DNA from 3 places in the Streptomyces sp. NPDC060027 genome. Region 1 is predicted to be linked to each of the others. Evidence: riboswitches for the same ligand, from Rfam matches in the RefSeq annotation. Region 1 holds a riboswitch; each other region holds the start of a gene.
What was found. A riboswitch is a leader RNA that binds a small molecule or an ion and turns the genes downstream of it on or off. The one in region 1 is predicted to bind S-adenosylmethionine.
Positions count from the first base shown of each region.

Region 2: it holds a riboswitch for S-adenosylmethionine, as region 1 does, so the genes downstream of both, ACFWBT_RS20240 (aminotransferase class V-fold PLP-dependent enzyme) here and thrC (threonine synthase) in region 1, are expected to answer to the same signal.
Region 3: it holds a riboswitch for S-adenosylmethionine, as region 1 does, so the genes downstream of both, ACFWBT_RS00475 (cell envelope biogenesis protein OmpA) here and thrC (threonine synthase) in region 1, are expected to answer to the same signal.

Region 1 covers NZ_JBHWVI010000201.1:13,093-16,361, forward strand. The annotation lists gene ACFWBT_RS34050 (glucosyl-3-phosphoglycerate synthase) at 1-798, opposite strand, end outside; SAM riboswitch class I at 1,004-1,160, shown strand; gene thrC (threonine synthase) at 1,178-2,485, shown strand; gene ACFWBT_RS34060 (MoaD/ThiS family protein) at 2,482-2,757, shown strand; gene ACFWBT_RS34065 (cold-shock protein) at 3,199-3,269, shown strand, end outside.
Region 2 covers NZ_JBHWVI010000076.1:17,396-20,664, reverse strand. The annotation lists gene ACFWBT_RS20250 (rhomboid family intramembrane serine protease) at 1-167, shown strand, start outside; gene ACFWBT_RS20245 (Lrp/AsnC ligand binding domain-containing protein) at 210-491, shown strand; gene ACFWBT_RS20240 (aminotransferase class V-fold PLP-dependent enzyme) at 531-1,892, opposite strand; SAM riboswitch class IV at 2,082-2,198, opposite strand; gene trpD (anthranilate phosphoribosyltransferase) at 2,284-3,269, opposite strand, start outside.
Region 3 covers NZ_JBHWVI010000001.1:119,922-123,190, forward strand. The annotation lists gene ACFWBT_RS00465 (amino acid ABC transporter ATP-binding protein) at 1-67, opposite strand, end outside; gene ACFWBT_RS00470 (amino acid ABC transporter permease) at 64-1,068, opposite strand; SAM riboswitch class IV at 1,530-1,675, shown strand; gene ACFWBT_RS00475 (cell envelope biogenesis protein OmpA) at 1,975-2,664, shown strand; gene ACFWBT_RS00480 (MFS transporter) at 3,003-3,269, shown strand, end outside.

The DNA of each region.
Region 1 (3,269 bases):
CCGGAGCTGGGCGGTGCGGTAGATCGCGGCGGCCATACGGCCCAGGGCCTGGCCGTCCTGGTGACGGTGCTTGCGGACGCCGACGTCGACCTGGGCGAGGGCGTCCAGGCCCACCAGGTGCAGGGCGTCGACGAGCATGCCCAGCTCCACGCCGTAGCCGACGGGGAACGGGAGCTGTTCGAGCAGGGAGCGACGGGCCGCGTACTCGCCGCCGAGCGGCTGGACGAAGCCCGCCAGCTGCGGCCAGTGCATGTTCAGCAGGGGGCGGGCCATCAGCTCGGTGACCCGGCCGCCCTGTCCCGAGGCGCCGCCCAGCGGGCGGTCGTACATGGCCTTGACCAGATCGACCCCGGGGTCGGTGAGCAGCGGGCCCACGATCCCGGTGACGAAGTCGGACGAGAACTCCCTGAGGTCCGCGTCGATGAAGCAGACGATGTCCCCGCTCGTCACGAGCAGCGACCGCCACAGCACCTCACCCTTGCCGGGCACCGCGGGAATCCGCGGGAGGATGTCGTCGCGGTGCACGACTCTCGCGCCCGCGGCGGCGGCGACCGCCGAGGTGCGATCGGTCGAGCCCGAGTCGACGACGACGATCTCGTCGACGAGGGGCACCTGCTGCATCAGGTCGTGGCGGATGATCGCCACGATCTCGCCGACCGTCTCCTCCTCGTTGAGCGCGGGCAGTACGACGCTGACCGTCGATCCGGTGGAACGTTTCGCGGCCATGAGCTTGTGGAGCGGGCGGTCGGTCAGGGACCAGGAGCGTGTGCTCAGCCAGCTTTCGACATCTTTCAGCACGGTCTGCGGCTCCTCACTGTCTGATCACACGCTCTCATCAGCGTGCCCGCTGCGGCCAGCGGCAGATCGATTGCCGTCGTCTCGCGGTGCGGACGACTATCTCAACTGTCCTGGCCTTCGGTTACAGTCTTGAACAACGCGGATGACCATCGCATGTCCTGGATCATCGGCGCGTATCGCGTTCAACAGTTCAACAATCAAATACCGCTCATCCAGAGGGGCAGAGGGATACGGCCCGATGAAGCCCCGGCAACCCTCCAGCCGGTCTCGTACCGATCGATGTCGATCGCGTCGCGAGGCTCCCGGCTAGGGAAGGTGCCAAATCCGTCTCACGGCGAAGTGCGTCGTGAGGAAGATGAGGAGAAAGGGCCTCGCCTCCATGGCTGCGCAGACAGTTGCAAGCACCACGAACTCCGTGAACTCCGCCGATGCGGTGGACCTCGGTCCGGCAGCGGCGCTTTCCTGCCGCGAGTGCGGGCACCGCGTCCCGCTCGGACCGGTCTTCGCCTGCGAGGAGTGTTTCGGCCCGCTGGAGATCGCCTACGACTTCTCGGCCTACGAGACCGAAGAGCTCCGCAAGCGCATCGAAGCGGGACCCGCGAACATCTGGCGCTACGCGCCCCTCCTGCCCGTCCCCGCGGACGTGGCGCAGAAGCCGAACATCAACCCCGGCTGGACCAAGCTCGTCCAGGCCGACAACCTGGCCCGCGAGCTCGGTGTCGACGCCGGCAAGCTCTTCGTCAAGGACGACTCCGGCAACCCGACGCACTCCTTCAAGGACCGCGTCGTCGCCCAGGCCATCGAAGCGGCCCGCGTCTTCGGCTTCACCACCCTCTCCTGCTCCTCCACGGGCAACCTCGCCGGCGCCGTGGGTGCCGCGGCGGCCCGTGCCGGCTTCCGCTCCTGCGTGTTCATCCCGCACGACCTGGAGCAGGGCAAGGTCGTCATGGCCGCGGTCTACGGCGGCGAACTCGTCGGTATCCAGGGCAACTACGACGATGTGAACCGCTTCTGCTCCGAACTGATCGGCGACCCGGCCGGCGAGGGCTGGGGCTTCGTCAACGTCAACCTGCGGCCGTACTACGCCGAGGGCTCCAAGACGCTGGCGTACGAGATCTGTGAGCAGCTCGGCTGGAAGCTGCCGGACCAGCTGGTCGTGCCGATCGCCTCCGGCTCCCAGCTCACGAAGATCGACAAGGGCCTGCAGGAACTGATCAAGCTCGGGCTCGTCGAGGACAGGCCGTACAAGATCTTCGGCGCCCAGGCCGAGGGCTGCTCCCCGGTGTCCGTCGCCTACAAGGCCGGTCACGACGTCGTGCGCCCGCAGAAGCCGGACACCATCGCCAAGTCGCTCGCCATCGGCAACCCGGCTGACGGGCCGTATGTGCTCGACATCGCGCGGCGCACCGGCGGTGCCGTGGAGGATGTGAACGACGAGCAGATCGTCGACGCGATCAAGCTGCTCGCGCGCACCGAGGGCATCTTCGCGGAGACGGCCGGCGGCGTGACCGTCGGCGTCACCCGCAAGCTGATCGAGAACGGTCTCCTCGATCCGACCCTGACCACCGTCGTGCTGAACACCGGCGACGGCCTCAAGACTCTGGACGCGGTGGCCTCGGACACCGGGCTGACCGCGACCATCCGCCCGAACCTCGACTCCTTCCGAGAGGCAGGCCTCGCATCATGAGCGTCAACGTCCGCATCCCCACCATCCTGCGCACCTACACCGGGGGCGTCGCCGAGGTGACGGCCGAGGGTACGACCCTCGCCGAGGTCATCGCCGACCTGGAGAAGAACCACACGGGCATCGCCGCGCGCGTTCTGGACGACCAGGGCAAGCTGCGACGCTTCGTCAACGTGTACGTCAACGACGACGACGTCCGGTTCGAGCAGGGCTTGGAGACGGCGACCCCGGACGGTGTGGGCGTCTCGATCATTCCGGCCGTCGCCGGAGGCTGATCGTTACCCTCGGTAATGCCGAACACGCTGAGTTCATAGAATTGCCCCCTCCGTGAGAGAAACGGAGGGGGCAATTCTGCAGGGTTGAGCGCGCTACAGTTGGGGAAGTCGCTTCGCTTTCGATGTTGGTTTCATGCCGGATGCATATGAGTCCTCGCCCGGCATCCGACAAGAAGTAGCCAAACTGCCCCGCCTTTTTGAGCCGTTTATGGCATTTACGGGGCCCGACTTGCCCTGAATCCTTGCATATCCTCCGCATGTCAACGATCAGCCATGCCCAGAATTCTCGTCCGATTGACCTGTTGCAGACGGCAGTTGGACAGATACATTCAGCCGCGGTCGACGCGTTCCGGCGCACACCCCCAACCGTTGGGGGGTGAGGTCTGACCCGGATCCGCGAAGTGTGGATCTGTGCAAGGGCCAGTAATAGGGGAGTTAGGCATGGCTCAGGGCACCGTCAAGTGGTTCAACGCGGAGAAGGGGTACGGCTTCATCGCGGTCGACGGTGGTGC
Region 2 (3,269 bases), on a different contig from region 1:
GCAGCGACTCCGGACCCGGGGTCGCCTATCTGGCCCACCTCGTGGGCTTCTCGCTGGGTTTCGTCTACGCGTGGGCGCGCTACGGGCGCCGTACGGCCGCCGCACCCTCCCCGGGGGCGCTGCCGGGACCCCCGGCGCCGCAGCCCGGCCAGGTGGACCGCGAGTAGGGTGAGATCCCCAGCAGTGGCCCCCGAGGGAGAGAACCAGCCGTGATCACCGCGATCGTCCTCATCAAGACCAGCGTGGACCGGATCCCCGAGATCGCCGAGTCGATCGCGTCGCTGGAGAGCGTCAGCGAGGTCTTCTCCGTCACCGGCACCTACGACCTGATCGCGATGGTCCGGGTCAAGGCCCACGACGATCTGGCGGACGTCATCCCCGGCAAGATCAGCAAGATCCCGGGCGTCGAGGCGACGGACACGCACGTGGCGTTCCGTACGTACTCGCAGCACGACCTGGAGGCGGCGTTCGCGATCGGCCTCGACTCCTGACCGACGGGACACCGCCTCCGGGCGGGACCCGCGCGGGCGTCAGACGGCCGGGACGCAGCGGCCGTCCTCGGTGCGGTACCGCCACCGCGCGCCGTCCCGGACGAGCTCGCGCACCGCGCGGACGAAACGCTCCACGTGCTCGTCGGGGGTACCGGCGCCGAAGCTGACGCGGATGGCGTTGAGGGACTTCTCCCCGGGGGCCGCCTCGGGGGCGCCGCACTCCCCCTGGGTCTCCGGGTCGCTGCCGAGCAGCGTGCGGACCAGCGGGTGGGCGCAGAAGAGGCCGTCGCGGACGCCGATGCCGTACTCGGCGGAGAGCGCGGCCGCGAAGTGCGAGCTGTTCCAGCCCTCGACGACGAAGGAGATGACGCCGACCCGCGGGGCGTCGTCGCCGAAGAGGGAGAGGACCCGGACCTCGGGGACCTCGGCGAGGCCCGCGCGGACGGTACGGATCAGGTGCTGCTCACGGGCGACGAGGGTGTCGAAGCCCTCCTCGGTGAGCGCCTTGCAGGCCGACGCGATCGAGTAGGCGCCGATGACGTTCGGCGAGCCCGCCTCGTGCCGGGCGGCGCTGTCGTGCCACTCCACGTCCACGCCGCCGTCCGCGCGCCGGGAGACCTTGCGGCTGGCGCCGCCGCCCGCGAGGTACGGCTCGGCCTCGCGCAGCCAGTCGGAACGGCCCGCGAGGACACCGGAGCCGAAGGGCGCGTACAGCTTGTGCCCGGAGAAGGCGACCCAGTCGACGTCGAGGTCCTGGACCGACACCGGGTGGTGCGGGGCGAGCTGCGCGGCGTCGAGGACGATCCGGGCGCCGTGGGCGTGCGCGGCGGCGGCCAGCTCACGCACCGGCCACAGCTCCCCGGTGACGTTCGAGGCGCCGGTGACACAGACCAGGGCCGGTCCCTGGGGGTCACGGCCGGCGAGTGCGCGCTCCAGGGTGGCGACGGCCTCGCCCGGGGTGCGCGGGGCGTTCAGGTAGGTCACCCGGGCGTCGCGCCAGGGCAGCAGCGAGGCGTGGTGCTCGGTCTCGAAGACGAAGACCTGGCAGTCGGCCGGGAGCGCGGCGGCGAGCAGGTTGAGCGAGTCGGTGGTGGAGCGGGTGAAGACCACCTGGTCCCCGGCGCGGCAGTCGAGGAACTCCTCGACGGTCCTGCGGGCGTTCTCGAAGAGATCGGTGGACAGCTGCGAGAGGTAGCCGGCGCCCCGGTGGACGCTGCCGTAGTACGGCGCGTACGCGGCCACGTCGTCCCACACCCGCTGGAGGGCGGGCGCGCTGGCGGCGTAGTCGAGGGCGGCGTAGCTGACCTCGCCGCCGGTGACGAGGGGGACGCTGACATCCCGGCCCAGAACGGCCAGAGGGGCACAAACGGTCCGGTCGGCGGCAGCGGTGGAGACAGACATGGCGAGCTCCTGTGAGAGGCAGGCGGGATCGCTGCGCGAGCCGGCCGCCCGGAGGCAGGGCTCAGCGCAGGGAAGGGTGAAAAGGGTGCGCGGAGGTGGGGCTCGACGCCCTATCGCATTCGCTTGCTCACAGAAGGCTCCCTCGAACGACCAGGACCCCTGGTTGCATCCACTCGGAAGAGCGGGAGGGGTCCGCGCTTGCCGTAGGCCTCGCTGCCTACGACCTGGTCTTCACCCGGGGCACCCCGCCACGGACGGAGGGTTGCCGGACAGTCGGCCGGGGCCTCATGACTGTCACTCATGACCTGATACAGCATCTTGCCAGAAGATCTTCGACGCGCAAGGCGCAGTCCGGATCGTGGACTGCGCCCCGCGTCGCCTCGCCCGGGGATCAGGCGTTGCTGGCGGCCACCCACCGGTCGAGGGTGCGCTTCGCGGCCCCGGAGTCGATCGCCTCGGCCGCCTTCGCCATTCCGGCGCGGAGCTGGTCCGCGAGCGGAGCGCCGGTCGGCGACAGGGCCACCAGGGCCGCCGCCGAGTTCAGCAGGACCGCGTCCCGTACGGGCCCGGTCTCGCCGTCCAGCAGGCGCCGGGCGACCTCGGCGTTGTACGAGGCGTCGGCGCCGCGCAGGGCCTCCACCGGGACGATGTCGAGCCCGACGTCGCGCGGGTCGAAGCGCTCCTCGGTGACCGAGCCGTCACGGACCACCCAGACGTGGGAGCCCGCGGTGGTGGTCAGTTCGTCGAGGCCGTCGTCGCCGCGGAAGACCAGCGAGGAGTTGCCGCGCTCGGCGAACACGCCCGCCACGATCGGCGCCATCCGTGCATCGGCGACGCCGACCGCCTGGGCTTTCACCCGCGCCGGGTTGGTCAACGGTCCGAGCACGTTGAAGGTGGTCCGGATGCCCAACTGGCCGCGGGCCGCCGCCACATGACGCAGCGCCGGGTGGAACTTGACCGCGAAGCAGAAGGTGATCCCGGCCACCTCGGCCACCTCGGCGACCCGGCTCACCGGCAGTTGGAGATTGACGCCGAGCTTCTCCAGGACGTCCGACGCCCCGGAGGCGGAGGACGCGGCCCGGTTGCCGTGCTTGACGACCTTGGCGCCGGTGCCGGCCACCACGATCGAGGACATCGTGGAGATGTTGACGGTCTTCGCGCCGTCGCCGCCCGTACCGACGATGTCGACGGTGCGCCCGGGCACCTCGATCACATTGGCGTGCTCGTACATCGCCCGGACGAGTCCGGAGATCTCCTGGACGGTCTCGCCCTTGGCCCGCAGGGCCACCACGAACCCGGCGATCTGCGCGTCGGTCGCCTCGCCGCGCATGATGCGGTCCATCGCCCAGGCGGTGTCGTCCGCGCTCTGGTCGCGGC
Region 3 (3,269 bases), on a different contig from region 1:
TCTCCGGTGCCTGGTCCTCCGGAGCCGTCCTGGTCTTGACTGTCGTCTGACGCGCTTCGTCGGTCATATCGCCGTCTCCCTCCGGATCCGGGCCCGCACGTCGCGCAGACCGTTCCGTACCTTCTGCAACGGGGTCGGCGGCAGGGTGCGCAACGCGCCCCGCGAGTAGTGCCGCTCGACGTAGAACTGGATGACGGACACGACGCTCGTCAGGATCAGGTACCAGGCGGTGGCGACCAGGAGCAGCGGCACGATGTCGCCGGGGTAGGTGCTGCCCATGCTCTGCACGGAGCCGAACAGGTCCAGCAGGGAGACGTAGAAGACCAGCGAGGTGCCCTTGATCAGGCCGATCAACTGGTTGACGTAGTTAGGGGTGATGGAGCGCAGCGCCTGCGGGAAGACGATCTTCGCGAACTGGTACCGCTTCGGCAGTCCCAGGGCGGAGGCCGCCTCGTGCTGGCCCTGGTCGACGGAGAGGATGCCTCCGCGCACCACTTCGGAGGCGTACGCCGCTTCGTTCAGGCTCAGTCCGACGACGGCGACGGCCATGTCGGTGGCCAGACGGGACTCGTCGAAGGTGAAGAAGGCCGGACCGAACGGCACCCCGACGCTCAACGTCTGGTACAGCGCGCTGAAGTTGTAGAGGAACAGCAGGACGACGATGAGCGGTACCGAGCGGAACAGCCAGGTGTAGACCCAGCTCACCGCGCGCAGCACCGGGCTCGGGGAGAGCCGGGCCAACGCGAGCAGGATCCCGCCGAGCAATCCCAACACCGCGCTGTAGACGGCGACTTCGAGGGTGATGAGCAGACCGTCGAGGATCGTCGGGCGCAGGAACCAGTACTGGAAACGGTCCCACTGGTAGAAGGGGTTGGTCACCAGGCCGTGGGTGATCTGGGCGACCAGCACGAGCACGACGGCCGTGATGATCCAGCGGCCGGGACGCCGGAGGGGCAGGACCCGTTGAGCGGCCGGGGTCTTGGGCGCGGCGGGGACGTCGGGACGGGGGATGGCCTGGGCGGGCGGCGCTGATCCGGAGGACACAGCAAGGCCCGGAGATTCACTCATGGAGAGCTCCAGCGGATTCGGACACCCCGGACCACGGCGAGCGGCAGCGTGACGCGGAGCCGTAACGGCTCGGCACGAAACGAGGGCACGGGCGCACATGGCACGGGGGCTGGACGGAGAAGGGGCACACCGCTACAGCGGTGGTCGTCAGCGATTCGGAAGAGGGGCCGTCAGCCTTGGCAGAGGGTGCGACACGTGTCCGTACACAGCGCGCTGTTGACGCGAAGCAGGTCGACGGAGCGGTCGGCGCACAGCACGACGCGACCGAGGCGCCGCCATGCGGCCGTCCCGTCAGCTGCGTTCATCGCCGTCACCATCGTCTCTCCGGCCCTGGGGCATCCCGTTGTGGGCCGCACGTTAGGCCCGCCCCGAAAAGAATGTCAATGCGGGTGACCACCAGGTGAGACCGCGTGCCCGGCGTTCTTGACGGCGCCACAGGGCGCACCGAGACTGGCATGGACGGTCACGATTGTCAGCGCCCACGGTGCGGGTTCGTCCCGCACCTGTGGTCATCGGCCCCGGCTCGCTGACAGGCAACCCTTCCACCGCGACGGGGTGCCCCGGGTGACGACCGGGTCCCGCCGGTGCGGCGGGGCAAGCGTGGTCTCGCGTCTCGCGAGCCCTGGAGTGGGACCGGTGAGAATGCCCAGGAACGGCTTGACGAGGCGCCTGCACATCGATCTGTTGCGTGTCTCCAGCGCTTACTGATCCGCAGCCGGTCCGTTCGATCCGGACCGGTGCGACGAGCGCAGTCGTTCCGCATTCGGCCGCTGGTGCCCACAAGGCGGCGGTGGCTTCCTCGTTCCCCAAGGGAGAGTCATGCCTGAGACAGCTTCGCGCACTTCCAGCACGGCCAACTCACGTCCCTGTGACCAGGTTTCGTTCCCCTCTGAGCTTCGTCTCAAGGTGGCGACGCCCTCTGCCCTCCCCCACCGCGTCGACAGCCGGATCGGTGTCGGCCTGGCCGGCGGCTTCTACCCGGCACCGCACCGCTACGAGCTGTATCTGTCGGAGAGTTGTCCGCTCTCGCTGCGCATCGCGATCACCCTCGACCTGCTGGGCCTGAAGGACTCCGTCGCCACGACGGTCCTGACGCATCCCGCCGGGACACCTGACGCCTTCGCCTCGCTGCGCCGCGCCTACGAGTCCACCGAGCACCACTACGACGGACCGCTGACGGCGCCCGCGCTGTGCGACCGGTGGAGCGGACGCATCGTCAGCAACCACACCCCCGACATCCTCCGCGATCTCGCGGGGCTGCTCTCCGGTCACGGCGCGGGGTGCCCCTCGACGCTGCGTCCCCCGGCCCTCGCCGCGGACATCGAGGCGCTCCGCGACCTGCTGGACCGCGATGTCACGCCTACCGCCCAGCCCTCGGAGCTCTCCGCGGCGCTGGAGTTGTTGGACTGTCAACTCGCCGTACGGCCCTATGTCCTGGGCGAGACGCTGACGGCGGGGGACGTGGACGTGTGGGTGGCCCTCACCCGACTGGGCCCGGACGGCGCCCTGCGCTCATTCCCCCAGCTCCAGGACTACGTACGCCGCCTCGGCGACCACCCCGCCTTCCGGAGCGGAGGTACCGCCGGGCGGCGGTGAGGAGCCCGTAGCGCCCACCCGAACGGGTGAGCGGGGTGCTCACACAGACGGCTGCTCGGAGAACCGGACGCCGGCCCGGCGTCCGGTCCGTTCAGCCGCCTGGGATCAGTACGATGCGCACGCCCTTCAGGGCCGAGGTCCGCTCCCGGCCCTGGTCAAGGGTGTCCAGCCCCGCGCCCAGGACAGGTCCTGAAGTCCCGGAGGCGGCCGGGACGGTCCACCGGGATTTCACCGGTCTGCCGCGCCCGCGCACATGCGGTCCGTCGACGTTCGGCGCAGTCTATGAGCGTAGGAGAGCGACACCCAGACCACACGTCCGGCGGTCATAAGGAATGGCGATGGCTGACACAGGCGCGTCGACACCGCCGTCGGGGGCGCAGCGCAGGATTCTCGCCCCGCTCGCCCTCGCCCAGTTCATCTGCAGCTTCGCCGGTTCCAACATGAACGTGATGATCAACGACATCAGCGAGGACCTCGACACCACCGTGCAGGGCGTGCAGATCGCGATCACGATCTTCCTGCTCGTCATGGCCGCGCTGATGATCCCCGGCGGCAAGCTGACGGACCGCTACGGCCGCAAGCGCTGCTTCCTCGCCGGCCTGACG